One region of the Glutamicibacter sp. St.4D3 genome, then DNA from elsewhere that is predicted to be linked to it. Evidence: riboswitches for the same ligand, from Rfam matches in the RefSeq annotation. Region 1 holds a riboswitch; the other holds the start of a gene.
The links. Region 1 has a riboswitch for S-adenosylmethionine ahead of AC6I21_RS01150 (O-acetylhomoserine aminocarboxypropyltransferase/cysteine synthase family protein). Riboswitches for the same ligand answer to the same signal wherever they lie in the genome.
Positions count from the first base shown of each region.

Region 2: linked by a shared signal. The riboswitch ahead of AC6I21_RS14715 (acyl-CoA dehydrogenase family protein) and the one ahead of AC6I21_RS01150 (O-acetylhomoserine aminocarboxypropyltransferase/cysteine synthase family protein) in region 1 are both predicted to bind S-adenosylmethionine.

Region 1 covers NZ_AP039380.1:224,208-231,634, forward strand. The annotation lists gene AC6I21_RS01130 (1-phosphofructokinase family hexose kinase) at 1-377, opposite strand, end outside; gene AC6I21_RS01135 (DeoR/GlpR family DNA-binding transcription regulator) at 374-1,147, opposite strand; gene AC6I21_RS01140 (MFS transporter) at 1,283-2,590, opposite strand; gene AC6I21_RS01145 (CoA-binding protein) at 2,717-3,211, opposite strand; gene AC6I21_RS01150 (O-acetylhomoserine aminocarboxypropyltransferase/cysteine synthase family protein) at 3,211-4,575, opposite strand; SAM riboswitch class I at 4,698-4,792, opposite strand; gene AC6I21_RS01155 (histidine phosphatase family protein) at 4,930-5,499, shown strand; gene AC6I21_RS01160 (RNA polymerase sigma factor) at 5,613-6,110, shown strand; gene AC6I21_RS01165 (methylated-DNA--[protein]-cysteine S-methyltransferase) at 6,107-6,748, shown strand; gene AC6I21_RS01170 (flavin reductase family protein) at 6,951-7,427, opposite strand, start outside.
Region 2 covers NZ_AP039380.1:3,193,387-3,200,813, reverse strand. The annotation lists gene AC6I21_RS14725 (GcvT family protein) at 1-2,513, shown strand, start outside; gene AC6I21_RS14720 (FAD-dependent oxidoreductase) at 2,534-4,018, opposite strand; SAM riboswitch class I at 4,357-4,446, shown strand; gene AC6I21_RS14715 (acyl-CoA dehydrogenase family protein) at 4,594-5,742, shown strand; gene AC6I21_RS14710 (acyl-CoA dehydrogenase family protein) at 5,819-7,096, shown strand; gene AC6I21_RS14705 (DUF6069 family protein) at 7,223-7,427, shown strand, end outside.

The DNA of each region.
Region 1 (7,427 bases):
GCGCCCAGCTCGCACAGCACCTCGGTGACCTGTTCCAGAGCTGGTGCGTCCAGTGCGGGGCCCGGCTCGTTGATCTTGGTGGTGGTCCCGTCCGGGTCGGTGATTGTGATGTTGGTGCGCAATGGCTGGTCGATGGGGATGATCCGGTGCGGCAGCCCGTCGGCTTCCAGCGCCCGCACCAGCGGGTCGTGGGCCGCCCCGGGCAGTACGGCCAGCACCGGCTGGCCGGCCTGGGCAATGGCACGGGCAACGTTCACGCCCTTGCCGGCGGCCTGCACCCTGCTGGCTGCGGCGCGCTGCACCTGTCCCGGGGCCAGCGCGGAGCTTAGCTCCACCGTCTGGTCCAGGGCCGGGTTCATGGTCAGGGTGAGGATCATGCCAGCACCACGTCCACGTCGGCCGCCTCCAGGGCGGCCGCCAGTGCGCCGGCTGGCGCGCGGTCGGTGACCAGGGTGTCGACCTGGTCCAGGGTGGCGAACTGGACCAGGGTCAGTTCGTCGTGTTTCGTCGCGTCGGCCAGCACGACCACGCGCTGGGCGCTGGCCACCATGGCGGCCTTGACGCTGGCCTCCAGCGGGTCGGGGGTGCTGAGGCCGAAATCGGCGTGTAGGGCGTTGGTGCCCACGAAGGCCAAATCCGCCCGCAGCCGCGCATAGGCTGTTACGGTTCCGGCCCCGGTGGCCGCACTGGTCAGTCCCCGAACCCGTCCGCCAATGAATTCCAGTGCCAGCTGCGGGTTCGCGCTGATGCGGGCGGCGATTGGCAGGGCGTGGGTGATCACCAAGGTGTCCTCGCCACCCTGCTGGGCGATCAGGCCGGCCAGCTCGGCGGTGGTGGTGCCGGCATCCAGCATGATCGAACCGCCCGCGGAGGGCAGCAGCTGTTGTGCGGCCTGGGCGATGGCCTGCTTCGCCTCGGCGTGCAGGGTGCTGCGGTCGCTGTGGCTTTGCTCCCGGGTGCTGGCCGCGGCCAGTCCGACCGCCCCGCCGTGCACCCGGCGCAGCAGGCCGTCGGTTTCCAGCAGCGCCAAATCCCGCCGGACGGTTTCGCGGGTGATGGCAAAACGTTCGGAGAGTTCCGCGACGGAGACCTTCCCGTGTGTTTCCACCGCTTCGGTGATGAGCCGGTGTCTCTCTTCGGCGAACATTCCTGCCTCCCATGTGCGTGAGCTGACCCACAGCGATCTGTGTTTGTATGACTTTATGCCTGTTTGTGTGGCATCGTCAAGACATTTGGGGGACAAAAGTTGGCGTTATGTTTGCTTATCTGTGCTTTGGGGCTCTTATTCGCCCTGCGGGGCCACTGGCTCCGGGGCGCCCTCGTCCAGCGGGTGGGCGATTTCGTCCCGCCAGAAGCGGCCGCACCACCAGGCGATGACGGCAAAGACCGGGGAGGCCAGGCCCGCGAAGATGAAGATCTCCCGCGGCGCAACAAGCTGGCTCAGCGGTCCGGTGACGGCCATAGAGACCGGCATCAGGGCCAGGGAGACGAAGAAGTCCAGGCTGGAAATCCTGCCGAGCAGGTGCGCCGGCACCCGCCGCTGCAGCAGCGTGCCCCAGGTGACCTGCCCAATCCCGTCGGTCAGCCCCACGATGAACAGCAGGATCACCAGGCACCACAGGGCCGGGACGAAGCCCACGGCAACCAGCGGCAGGGAGCCAAAACCCCAGCAGGCCATCATGATGCTCAGGTAGCGCCGGGGCATGCGCAGCGTGGCGGTGGCCATTGACCCCAGGGCGCAGCCCACGCCGTAGGCGGCCAGTGCGGAGGCGAAGTCCGTCGCGTCCCCGCCCAGCCGGTCGCTGACCTCGAAGGGCAGCAGTACTTCGAAGGGCCCAATGAACGTGAAGACCGCAACCACCGCGAACAGCAGCGTCCAGCGCAGCCACGGGGTGCCCACCGTGTAGCCCACGCCCTCCCGCAGCTGGTGGATGATGCCGCCCCCGGCCTGCTGCCCGCTGCCGCCGGCGGGCCGGTCATAGGCCGAGGCATGGGAAATGCGGCGCAGGGTCAGCAGGGCCGCCACGTGGGTTACCGAAATCCCGGCAATCGCGTGGGCGGGGGAAACCGAGGCCACCAGCACCCCGGCCGCCAACGGACCCAACGCGGTCTGCACCACCGGGCGCACCGTGCCCTCGATGCCGTTGGCCGCCAGCAGCTCGGCGGCCGGCAGCATTCGCGGCAACAGTGCCGAATAGGCCGGATAGAAGAACGCGGCCCCGGCCCCGGAGAGGAATCCGGCCAGCACCAGGTGCCACAGCTGCAGGCTGTGGGTCAGGGCCAGCGCCGCCGTGGCGCTCATCACCAGCAGTGAGGCGGTTTCCACCAGCAGCAGGATCTTGCGGCAGGAGTACCTGTCGGCAGCGATCCCGCCCAGCAGCACCAGGCCAATCAGGCCGAGCGAGGTGGCCGTGGCGACGCTGGAGAGCTGCACCGGACCGCCGCCGAGCTGGCGCACCTGGTAGACCATGGCCACCGCCCACATGCCGTGGGCCAGGGTGGAGAGCACCAGGGCGCACGCCAACACGGTGTAGTCGCGGCGCGCGAAGGGCCGCAGCAGGCGGATCGCGGCGAATGGCTTGGCGCCCATGGCGCACTCCTCGGGTCGGTGATTTGTCTATCGTCACCGATCCGATTGATATTTGTCAATCACTATTTGCCGGGCCCGCCGCCCCGCCTGGCCGCAGCCTGCCGTGGCGGGGGCAGCGGGCAAGCGCTAGGCCAGCAGCTGGCGTTTGGAGGAGATCACCCCGGTGTTGAACCCGGCCAGGCGCAGCCCGCCGTGGAAGCGGGCGTGTTCGATCTTCACGCAGCGGTCCATGACCACATTCAGCCCTGCGGCCTCGGCGCGCTCAGCCACCTCCTCGTGCCAGGAACCCAGCTGCAGCCACAGGGTCTTGGCCCCCACGGCCAGGGCCTCGTCCAGCACCCCGGGCAGGTCATCATGCTTGCGGAAGACCTCGACCAGGTCGGGGGTCTCGGGCAGGTCCGCCAGCGACTTGTAGACCGGTTGGCCCAGGATCTCGTCCACCACCGGGTTGATGAAGTACACCCGGTAGTTTGAGGAGGACAGCAGGTAGGTGGCCACGAAGTAGCTGGCCCGAGAGGGCTTGTTCGAGGCCCCCACGATCGCGATCGAGGTGGTCTCGCGCAGGATCTGGAGGCGCTGCGCGGCGCTGGGGCCCTGCCAGGTGCGTAGTGCGGTGCTCATTAGTTCGCTCCCTTCCCGGCCGGCACGGCGCAGGCCGCCGCGTCATAGGACGGCATCTCGAATTGGTGCTCCGGCTCCGGCTGCTGGGCGGCGCTCAGTGCCTGGTCCAGGTCCCAGATGATGTCCTCGACATCCTCCAGGCCCACCGACAGGCGGATCAGGTCCTGCGGCACCCCGGCCGCCTGCAGCTGCTCCTCGCTCAGCTGCTGGTGGGTGGTGGACCCCGGGTGCAGCACCAGGGTGCGTGCATCACCGATGTTTGCCAGGTGGCTGGCCAGCTGCAGGGCCTGGATGAACTTGGCCCCGGCCTGCCGGCCGCCCTTGATTCCGAAGCTGAAGACCGAACCCACACCCAGCGGCAGCAGCTTGCGCGCCTGCTCGTGCTGGGGATGGGAGGCCAGGCCCGCATAGTTCACATAGCTGACCCGGTCATCGGCCTCCAGCCACTGGGCGACCTGCTGGGCGTTGGCCAGGTGTGCGTCCATCCGCTGGGCCAGGGTCTCCACGCCCTGCAGCAGCTGGAACGCGGACTGCGCCGGCAGGGAGGGGCCGAAATCGCGCAGCTGCTCACTGCGCAGCTTGGTCAAAAACCCGTACTCCCCGAAGTTGCCCCACCAGGAGACGTTCCCATAGCTGGGTACCGGCTCGGTCATGGTGGGGAACTTCCCGTTGCCCCAGTTGAAGGTGCCCGATTCGATGACCACCCCGCCCAGGGTGGTGCCGTGGCCGCCAATGAACTTGGTCGCCGAATGGATCACGATGTCCGCGCCGTGCTCGATCGGACGCAACAGGTAGGGCGGGGTCAGCGTCGAATCGACCACCAGCGGAATGTCGTGGCGGTGCGCCACCGCCGCCAGCCCGGCCAGGTCGGCAATGTCCCCGGAGGGGTTGGCAACCACCTCGGTGTACACCGCCTTGGTGTTCGACCCGATCGCGGCCTCGAAATCGGCCGGGTCGTTGGAGTCGATGAAGGTGGTCTGAATGCCAAAGCGGCGCAGTGAGACATCCAGCTGGGTGATGGTCCCGCCGTAGAGCTTCGCAGAGGCGACAATGTGGTCTCCGGCCTGGGCCAGCGCGGCAAAGGTGATGAACTCCGCCGCCATGCCCGAACCGGTGGCCACCGCGCCGATCCCGCCCTCCAGGGAGGCCATGCGCTCCTCGAAGGCGGCCACTGTCGGGTTGCCGATGCGGGAGTAGATGTTCCCGTACTTCTGCAGCGCAAACAGGTTCGCCGCATCATCGGTGTCCTTGAATACGAAGGACGTGCTTTGGTAGATCGGCACCGCGCGGGCGCCGTGTTCGGCATCGGGGGTTCCGCCGGCGTGCAGGGCACGGGTGCGGAATCCAAACTTGTGGTCGGCCATGGTGGCGTGACTCCTTATCGGCTCGTCTTCCGGCCCACCGCGGCATTGGCCGGGAGGGCCATCAAGGCAATATCCCGGAATCAATGTCTGTCTTCACTGCACTGGCCCTACGGCCGAAGACAGCTCCATCGTTTCTGGCGGTAGCACCGTATCCACCGGCTGTGGCAGGTTGCTGCGGCGTCATCGAACCAGATCTCTCGGCCGCTCGGGATGGTTACCCCCAGTGTCTCAACATGTGTGAATGTGACCCAAGTTGTGCGTCGAAAGATTGCGCGGCGCGTCACAGGCCCCATCCGGCCATCCGCACCCCGGGGGATTCAGCGCCACCGGCAGTACTGGCTAGACTCAAGAAGTATGAATGGTGCACTGGCTTTGGTTCGACACGGACAAACCGACTGGAACCTGGCAGGCAGGCTGCAGGGGCAGACGGACATCCCGCTCAACGCGACCGGGCGGGAACAGGCGCGCGCGGTCGGCGCCCGGCTGGCCGATGAGGGCTGGGATGTGGTCCTGGCCTCCCCGCTGGGCCGCGCCCAGGAAAGCGCGCAGATCATTGCCAAGACCCTTGGGGCCCGCACCGGCCCGCCGGTGCCGGAACTGGTGGAGCGCGGATTCGGGCCACTGGAGGGGCAGTGCCGCTCGGAGCTGGATGAGGACCTGGTGCAGGAGCTGATGGAGCAGGCCGAACCTCGTTCGGCCGTGCTGCGCCGGGCAGTGCCGGCCCTGCTCCAGCTGGCCGCCACCCACCCCCAGCAGCGCATCCTGTGTGTCAGCCACGGGGCGACCATGCGCATCATCCGCGACACCCTGCTCGGACGCCGCCTGCCCCAGGGCGTGGAGAACGGGGAAGTGGTGCCCCTGGACCTGGGCGAACTGCGCGAACTGGAACTGGCCCTGCGCGACGGTGACCCGGTCGTGGTCTAGGAACAGGGCCAGCCGCCACCGCCCGGTGGGTGGTCGCAGGAAATCCGGTCAAAGACCTCACGAAAAGCTGTCCCGCCACGTTTACATGGTGAGAGCCAATCACCAGGAGCACCATGAAGCAGCCATTCGAACAGATCGTGCAGGCCCACGGACTGAGCGTGTTGCGCGTGTGCCGCTCCCTGCTGGATGAACACCGCGCCAAGGACGCCTGGTCGGAAACCTTCCTGGCCGCCCTGCGGGCCTACCCGCAACTGGATCCGGAGGCCAACGTCCAGGCTTGGCTGGTGCGCATCGCCCACCGCAAGGCCATCGATGAGCTGCGCCGCCACCGCGGCGAGGATCTGGAGACCGACCCCGTCGCACACGCCCACTCGACGGAGGCCGGGCCAGAAGGCCGGGCCGAAAACCTGGAGCTGTGGCAGCTGGTCAAGCAGTTGCCGGAAAAACAACGCTTGGTCGTTGCGTACCGCTATTTGGGTGGATTGGACTACCGGCAGATCTCCCAGATTCTTTCCGGAACCCCGGAAGCAGCGCGGCGCGCCGCCGCCGACGGGATCAGCAATCTGCGACGCCGAATGGACGCCGGATCAGCAACTGGAGGAAAACCATGAGTCAGCTTGATGGCACCGCCCCGCTGAACACCCCGCCGACCGCCGCTGAGCAGCGCCTCCTGGCCAGCCTGCACGACCGGCTGGAGCAGGCCGCCCACCGGGAGCACCTTACCGATGCGGTGTACCGGATCGTGCAGTCGCCCCTGGGTCCACTGTTGGTGGCCGCCACGGAGGCCGGGCTGGTGCGGGTGGCCTTCGCCTCGGAGGAGCACGAGCGCGTGCTGGAACAGCTCAGCGAAAGCCTGGGTGCCCGGATCCTGCGCTCGCCGGGCGCATTGGACACCGCGGCCCGGCAGCTGGAGGAGTACTTCAGCGGCCACCGCACCAGCTTCACCCTGCCGCTGGATCTGCGGCTCTCCACCGAATTCCGGCGCCGGGTCCAGCTGGAACTGGGCCACATCGGTTACGGACACACCCTGAGCTACCGGCAAATGGCCGAACGCATCGGAAAGCCTGCGGCCGTACGGGCCGTGGGGTCGGCCTGCGCCACCAACCCGCTGCCCATTGTGCTGCCCTGCCACCGGGTGCTGCGTACCGATGGTTCGCTGGGCGGCTACCTGGGCGGGCTGCAGGCCAAGCGGATCCTGCTGCAGCTGGAAAACCCGAACGGCGCGCGGCAACCCTCCACCCTGTTCTAGCTCCCCATGCGACGCCCGGGGTGCCGGCGCTTGCGTGGGAGGGCGACCGCCGATTCCACGTGAAACAACCTTGAGAGGCTGATAGCGTCACCGACGTGGTGTGATAGAGGTTTGGCGCCACTACGAGAGAATGTTCGACAAACGATTTCGTTTGCCATCCGACCCTGTTGTCCTCCCGCGAGGATCGGGGGTACGGACCGGATCAGGCATCGATGACCAGGTCCGTGCTCGCGGTGGAGCAACAGGGCAGGAATTTTCCGGCTTCGATTTCCCGGGCCCGGATCCCGCCCTGGTGGTTCATGTCCACCTCACCGGAGAGCTTGATGACCTTGCAGGAGCCGCACATGCCCTCCTGGCAGTTGGCCCCGATGCGCACCCCGGCCTGTTTGGCGACCGGCAAAATCCGCTGGTCGGGGTCGATGCGCACCTTCAGGCCGGACTTGAGGAAGGACATGGTCAAACTGCCTTCCCCGACGGTGGCAAACTCCTGGGGGTCCGTGGGCGGTGTGCCGCCAAGGTCCGGTGGCGGCCCGGGCGCCGCATCCGATGCGGAACCACGCCCGCCCTCCTCCGTGGGCAGGGCGCCGGGCGGGTTTCCCGGCGGCGTGGCTGGCGCCGGGTCGTACAGGCTTAGGTTCTGCTGTTCGAATTGGGATTCGGGCGCCTCGGCCATTTCCCC
Region 2 (7,427 bases), 380 kb from region 1:
CACGCGTCATCATCATCGGCGCCGGCATCGTCGGCGCGAACCTGGCCGACGAACTCGTCCAGCGCGGCTGGAAGGACATCACCGTCATCGAACAGGGGCCATTGGAACTGCCCGGCGGTTCCACCTCCCACGCCCCGGGGCTGGTGTTCCAGACCAACCCGTCCAAGACCATGACCGAATTCGCCAGCTACACGGTGCAGAAGCTGACCGATTTGGGGGCCTTCAACCCGGTGGGCGGCCTGGAGGTCGCCACCACCGAAACCCGCTGGCGGGACCTGCACCGCAAGCACGGCTGGGCCACCTCCTGGGGCGTGGAGGCCCAGCTGCTGGATGCCGGGCAATGCAAGCGGCGCTACCCGCTGCTGGATGAACAGGTCGTCTACGGCGGGCTCTACGTCCCCTCCGACGGGCTGGCCCTGGCCGGGGTGGCGGTGGAGAAGCTGATCGAACGCACCCGCGCCGCCGGGGTTGTCTACCGGGACCGCACCGAGGTCACCGGTGTGGGGCAGCAGGAGAACCGGGTCACCGGGGTGTGGGTGGGCGAGGAGTTCCTGGCCGCGGACATCGTGGTGTGCTGCGCGGGCTTCTGGGGCGCGAAGGTCGGGGCCATGGTGGGGGTGCGGGTGCCGCTGCTGCCGCTGGCCCACCAGTACGTGAAGACCACCAGCGTCAAGGGCCTGCGGGGGCGCAACAGCGAACCGAACGGCGCCAGCCTGCCCATCCTGCGCTACCAGGATCAGGACCTGTACTTCCGCGAGCACGGGGACCGCTACGGGATCGGCTCCTACGCGCACCGCCCGATGCCCGCGCTGATCGAGGACCTGCCCCGGATGGACCCGCAGGACCACACCCCGGAGAACATGCCCTCCAGCCTGCAGTTCACCGTCGAGGACTTCCTGCCGGCCTGGCAGGCCTCCAAGACGCTGCTGCCGGAGCTGGCCGAGGCGGAGATCGCCAGCGGCTTCAACGGGATCTTCTCCTTCACCCCCGACGGCGGCTCACTGGTCGGCCAGTGCCCGCAGGTGGAGGGCTTCTACCTGGCCGAGGCCGTGTGGGTCACCCATTCGGCCGGGATCGCCAAGGCGGTGGCCGAGCTGTTGAGCACCGGGCGCAGCGGCACCGACCTGTCCGACTGCGACGTCAACCGCTTCGAGGAGGTCGAACTGGCGCCCAGCTTCGTTCGGCAGACCGCCCAGCAGAACTTCGTGGAAATCTACGATGTGCGCCACCCCCTGGAGCCCCGGCTGGGCGCCCGCAACCTGCGGGTCAGCCCGTTCCACGCCCGGCAGCGGGAACTGGGCGCCCACTTCATGGAAGGCGGCGGGTGGGAACGCCCCTACTGGTACGAGTCCAACGCCCGCCACCTCGATGAGCTGCCCTGGGACTGGCGCCCGCCGATCCGGGACACCTGGTCCGCGCTGCACCATTCCCCGCTGGCGGCGGTGGAGGCGTACAAGACCCGCACCGCGGTGGCCATGTACGACATGACCCCACTCAAGCGCCTGGAGGTTTCCGGGCCCGGGGCACTGGCCCTGCTGCAGCGGCTGAGCACCGGGAACATGGCCAAGAGCGTCGGGGCGGTGACCTACACACTGCTGCTGGATGAGGCCGGCGGGATCCGCAGCGACATCACCGTCGCCCGGTTGGGACAGCACACCTTCCAGGTGGGGATCAACGGGAACATTGACACCGCCTACTTTCAGGTGGAGGCCCGCCGGCAGAACGAGGCCCTGGTGCCCGGCGGCTGGGTGCAGGTGCGGGACATCACCGGCGGCACCTGCTGCATCGGGTTGTGGGGTCCGCTGGCCCGGGAGGTCATCGAGCTGGTCAGCGACGATGACTTCTCCAATGAGGGGCTGCGCTACTTCCGGGCCCGCGCCGCCCACCTGGGCGGGGTGCCGGTCACCGCGCTGCGCCTGTCCTATGTGGGGGAGCTGGGCTGGGAGATCTACACCAGCGCGGAGAACGGCCAGCGCCTGTGGGAGGTGCTGTGGCAGGCCGGGCAGAGGCACGGCATCATCGCCGCCGGGCGGGCCGCTTTCGCCTCCCTGCGCCTGGAAAAGGGCTATCGCTCCTGGGGCGTGGACATGAGCACCGAGCACAACCCGTTTGAGGCCGGGCTCGGATTCGCGGTCAGCGCCAAGAAGGAGCAGGACTTCGTGGGCAAGGCCGCGGTGCAGCGGCTGCGCGAGGCACCGCCCACCCGCAGCCTGCGCTGCCTGCTGATCGAGAACGCCGGGGATCTGGTGCTGGGCAAGGAGCCGGTGTTCCATCAGGGGCGCGCGGTCGGCTATGTCACCAGTGCCGGGTTCGCGCACACCGTGGGACGGCCCATCGCGCTGGCCTGGCTGCCGGCCGAGCTCACGTTCGGGCAGCAGGTGCAGGTGGAGTACTTCGGCCGGCGGATCAACGCCACGATCACCCAGGACCCCGTCTACGACCCGCAGATGAAGCGGCTGCGCGGCCTGGAGCCGCAGGCTTCCCCCGCCGGCGCCCCGGTCGGCGCCGGGTAGCGCACCGGCGGGGGCGGGCGCTACAGCCGTTTCAGGTCACGGGTGGCCGGACCCTCCAGCCGCCGGCCCTGGGCGCTGAACCGCGACCCGTGCAGCGGGCAGTCCCAGGTGTTCTGCGCGGCATTCCACTGCAGGATCCCGCCCAGGTGGGTGCAGACCCCGGAAAGCCGGCAGGCATCCGGGTCCTGCGGGTTCTCGGCCACCACCTGGCGCCCCTGGCGGTGCACGCCGGGGCGGTCCCGGGTCTGCTGCGGGTTGGTGGGGGCCGCAAGCATGCGCGCCCAGTCGGTGAGCAGCAGCCGGGCCACGGTGGCGTTCATGCTGACCGCGTCCAGCCACGCGCCGGGGGACCGGTTGCCGGAGCTTAGCTGCCGGGCCCAGGGCAGGTTCCCGCCCAGGATGTCGGAGGACAGGCGCAGGGCGGCGGCCACCGCATTGGTCATGCCCCACTTGTTGAACCCGGTGGCCACATGGATCTGCCCGCCGCTGCCGGGCATGGTGCCCACGATCGGCAGCGCCCCGGCCGCCCGGTAGTCCTGCGCGGACCAGCTGTCGGTGCGTTCGGTGACCGGCAGCTGGTCGCGCGCCCACCGGTCCAGCTCGCGTTCCGCCGCGGCCGGGTCCCCGCGGCCCACCCGGTGGCCGTGGCCACCGACCAGCAGCAGCGGGCCGGTCATGTCCCGGGCGGTGCGGATGGAGTACCCGGCCGAGTCGATGGCCAGGAACATGCCCTCGGGGGCCTGTGCCCCGTCCCGCACCCGGTAGGCCAGGGCGTAGGAGCGGTTCGGCTCCAGCCGGGCGAAGTGCCCGCCACGGTCCAGCACCGGGGTGCCGGTGGCCAGCACCAACTGATCCGCGTACAGGTTCCCGGTGGGGGTCTGCACCCGGATCGGCGCCCCCTGCCCGGCCTTGAGCATCCGGGTGTGCTCAAAGATCTTCCCGCCGCGGCTGCGCAGTTCCTCGGCCAGCAGGCCCAGCACCCGCATCGGATCCAGCTGCGCCTGTTCGGGCAGGCGCAGCGCCCCGGCCACCTCGAACGGCAGCGACACCTGGCCACCGGGCAGTTCCTCCACCATCACCCCGGCCTCACCGCTGGCCGCCGCCTCGGCTCGCAGCCGGGGCAGTGATGCGCGGCGCAGTGCGAAGGTGTACGCGTCCTGGTGCTCCACCTGCACCGAGTTCTCCTCCAGATAGCGCAGCAGCCAAGACTGCCCCTCCCGGTTCGCCTCCACATAGGCCCGCAGCGCCGGAATCGACTGGCGGCGGCGGATCTGCTGCAGCGTGCCGCCCTGCAGCAGGCTCAGCTTGGCGGTGCTGTGCCCGGTGGTTCCGGCGCCCACCGTCTGCGCCTCGATCACCGCCACCTGCAGCCGCGCCCGGCTGAGCAGCACCGCCGTGGTCAGCCCGGTCAGCCCGGCCCCCACGACCACCACGTCGTAGCGTCCATCGGATTCAAAGTCATCGGTGTTGATCGGCGCGCTGGTGCGCTGCCATGTCGAGGTCATGATCCCTCCTGAAGGATTGGGTTGCTCGGGCCGCCACATGTCGATGCCCTGACCGTAGCCACGCACGCACCAGCACCCAACCCGTCCAAGGGACTTTGAAGCTGCGGATGGCGGACCATGGGGGCGGGAGGAAAGCCCCGAACGGTAGCAGCGCTCCGGTCTGCGCGGCAAGCCCCGGGAAACAGCCGGTTCACAACCCGTCTTTTGTTCGTCATCCGGGCCGCCAAGCACGTCATGTTCGGGCCGGCGGACGTCCAGTGCGACGTGACATGACGTTGTGAGTCCGGCGGTGACGGCACCACTGGCCGGGCCCCGGCGACCGGTGGTGCAATCGAAGCTCACCATCCAGAGCGGCCGAGAGACCTGGCTCAACGACGCCGCAGCAAGTTCACGACCGTGAATAGTGCTTCCGCCAGGTTCGATGGAACCGCAGCGCCACATTCCGCGCTCGGCATCCTTCGGAGCAACGTCTCTACGGGAGGAAAACAATGACCACCACCGCCACCACTAGCCGGCTGCCCCGCACCCCGTTTGCCGGGCAGGCCGACACCGCCGAACTCTCCCACTGATCCGCCGTGGCGAGCCAGGTGGCCGACACGTTGGCCAGGGACGCACTGGCCCGCGACCGCGCCAACCAGCAGCCGGTCCAGGAAGTCCAGCTGCTGCGCAGCGCAGGGCTGCTGAACCTGCTGGTGCCCGCCCAGTACGGGGGCTCCGGAGCCCACTTTGAGACGGCCTTCGCGGTGGTGCGCATCCTGGCCACCGCCGACGGCTCGATCGCCCAGCTGTTGGCCTACCACTACTTCAACCAGACGGGGATCGCGTTCTACGCCCCGCCCGAGAAGCAGGCCGACTGGTGGCGGCGCACCGTGGAGGGCGGCTGGCTGTGGGGCGACTCGATGAACCCGGTGGACCCCTCATTGACCCTGCGCTCCGACGGGCAGGGCGGCTACCTGCTGAACGGAACCAAACGGTTCTCCACCGGCTCCGGGGTCGGGGAGGTCATCATCGTCAACGCGGTGGTCGAGGACGGCCCGCTGGCCTCAAAGGCGCTGGCCTTCGTGCTGGAAACCACCCGGCAGGGCCTGGAACTCGTCGACGACTGGGACCATCTGGGCCAGCGGCTGAGCGCCTCGAACACCGTGCACTACAAGAATGTGCGTGTCACCGCGCAGGACATCCTCGGTGAGGTGACCGAGGAACCGGTCGCCACCCTGCTCATCCCCGGCCTGCAGCTGGCCTTCGCGCACTTCTACGTGGGCATTGCCCAGGGGGCACTGGCCCAGGGGCGGCGCATCCTGCTGGAGCGGCAGAACGCCTGGTTCCTCTCCGGGGTGCAGACCTACTCACGGGACGTGGTGTTCCAGCGCATCATCGGCGAACTGAAGGCCCGCACCGCGGCGGCCGAGGCGCTCACCGAGAAGCTCGCACGCCGCTACGACGCCCTGATTGCGCTCGCCGGGGAGGTCAGTGCCGATGAGCGGGCCGAACTTGCCGTGGCGATCGCCGAGGTGAAGGTGGTGTCCACCGAGGTGGGCCTGGAAACCGCCCACCGCATCTACGAGGTGACCGGTTCCTCCTCCACGAAGAACGATGTGGGCCTGGATCTGTACTGGCGCAATGTGCGCACCCACACGCTGCACGACCCGGTGGACTACAAGAAGATCGAGGTCGGCCAGTACTTCCTGCACGGTGAACCGCAGCCGATTTCGCTGTACACCTAGGCGGCGTGGCCGCCAGCGCCCGCCCCGCCTACCTTGCACAGCAGCTTCCCCACCGACAGACCCAAAGGAAAACACCATGACCACAGTGGCAACCACCCACAGCACCGCTTCAGCTGACGCTCCGGGTGCCGCGCGCCAAAGTGCCAACCGCCTGCAGCGCCTGCGAGCCCGCTTCGCGCCAATCTTCGAGTCCATTGCCGCCGGGGCGGTCGAACGCGACCGCACCGGCCAGCTGCCCTTCGCCGAGATCAGGCAACTGGCCGACGCCGGGTTCGGGGCGGTGCGCGTGCCCGAGAGCCACGGCGGCGCCGGAGCGGATCTGGGCGAGCTGTTCGAACTGCTCACCGACCTGGCGGCCGCCGATTCCAACATCGCCCAGGCGCTGCGCACCCACTTCGCGTTCGTCGAGGACCGGCTGGTGGCCGCCCCCGGGCCGGGGCGTGACCAATGGCTGCGCCGCTTTGCCGGGGGCGAGCTGGTGGGCAACTGCTGGACGGAGGTTGGCGCAGTGACGGTCGGGGACGTGATCACCAAGGTCACTCCGGACGGCCACGGGGGTTTTCGCATCAACGGCACCAAGTACTATTCGACCGGTTCGATCTTCGCGGACTGGCTGGACACCTACGCCGAGCGCACCGACACGGGCCAACGCGTCATCGCCGCGGTGCGGGCGGATCAGGCGGGGATCGCCCTGGCCGATGACTGGGACGGCTTTGGCCAGCGCACCACCGGCACCGGGACCTCGACCTTCACCGACGCGGTGGTCCACGAGGAGGACCTGATCGACTTCGACACCAGGTTCCGCTACCAGACGGCCTTCTACCAGCAGGTGCTGCTGGTGGTGCTGGCCGGCAGCGCCCGCGCGGCTGAACGCGACTTTGCCGCCGAACTGAAGCAGCGCAAACGCACCTTCAGTCATGCGGCCGCGAACCTTGCCAGCCAGGATCCGCAGCTGCTGCAGGTGATCGGTGAGGTTTCCTCCGCCGCCTATGTGGCCACCGCCGCGGTGCAGCGGGTCTCCCGGGCCCTGCAGGAGGCCCATGACACGGCGGTGGGGCTGCACGCGGGCACGGTTACCCAGGCCGAGGACCTGGCGGCCAATGACGCCGCCGAGCTGGCCTCCGCGCAGGCGCAGGTGACCCTCACGCCCCTGACGCTGAACGCGATCACCCACGCCTTTGACGCGCTGGCGGCCTCGGCGACCAGTGTTTCGAAGAACCTTGACCGGCACTGGCGCAATGCGCGGACCGCCGGGAACCACAATCCGTGGGTGTTCAAGGCCCGGCTGATTGGAGACTTGGCGGTCAACGGGACGCAGCTGCCGCGGGTCTGGGCGATTGGCGCATCGAAGTAGATCCCGCCGGCTTTGGACAGGGGGTTCCCACCCGGGCAGCCCGCACCTGTTCTCTTGCGGTGTGATGCGGCGTACAGTGAATTGACAGGGCTCAAGCGATTCGAGTGATCGAGGAGATGATCAGTCATGAGCGCCTACGCTATGCCTGTCAGATACAGGATGCCGTTCAATTTCGCCCAGGTCATCATCGCCGCGTTTGGTGCGGCAGTGTTGTGCGGGTTCGTGTTTTTCGTCAGCGAGGCCGCTGGCGCGTCCATGAGGTTCTCGGGCGGACTGTTCCAGAACCTGGACTTCATCCATATCCTGCGGTTCACCGCCCCGCCGATCCTGA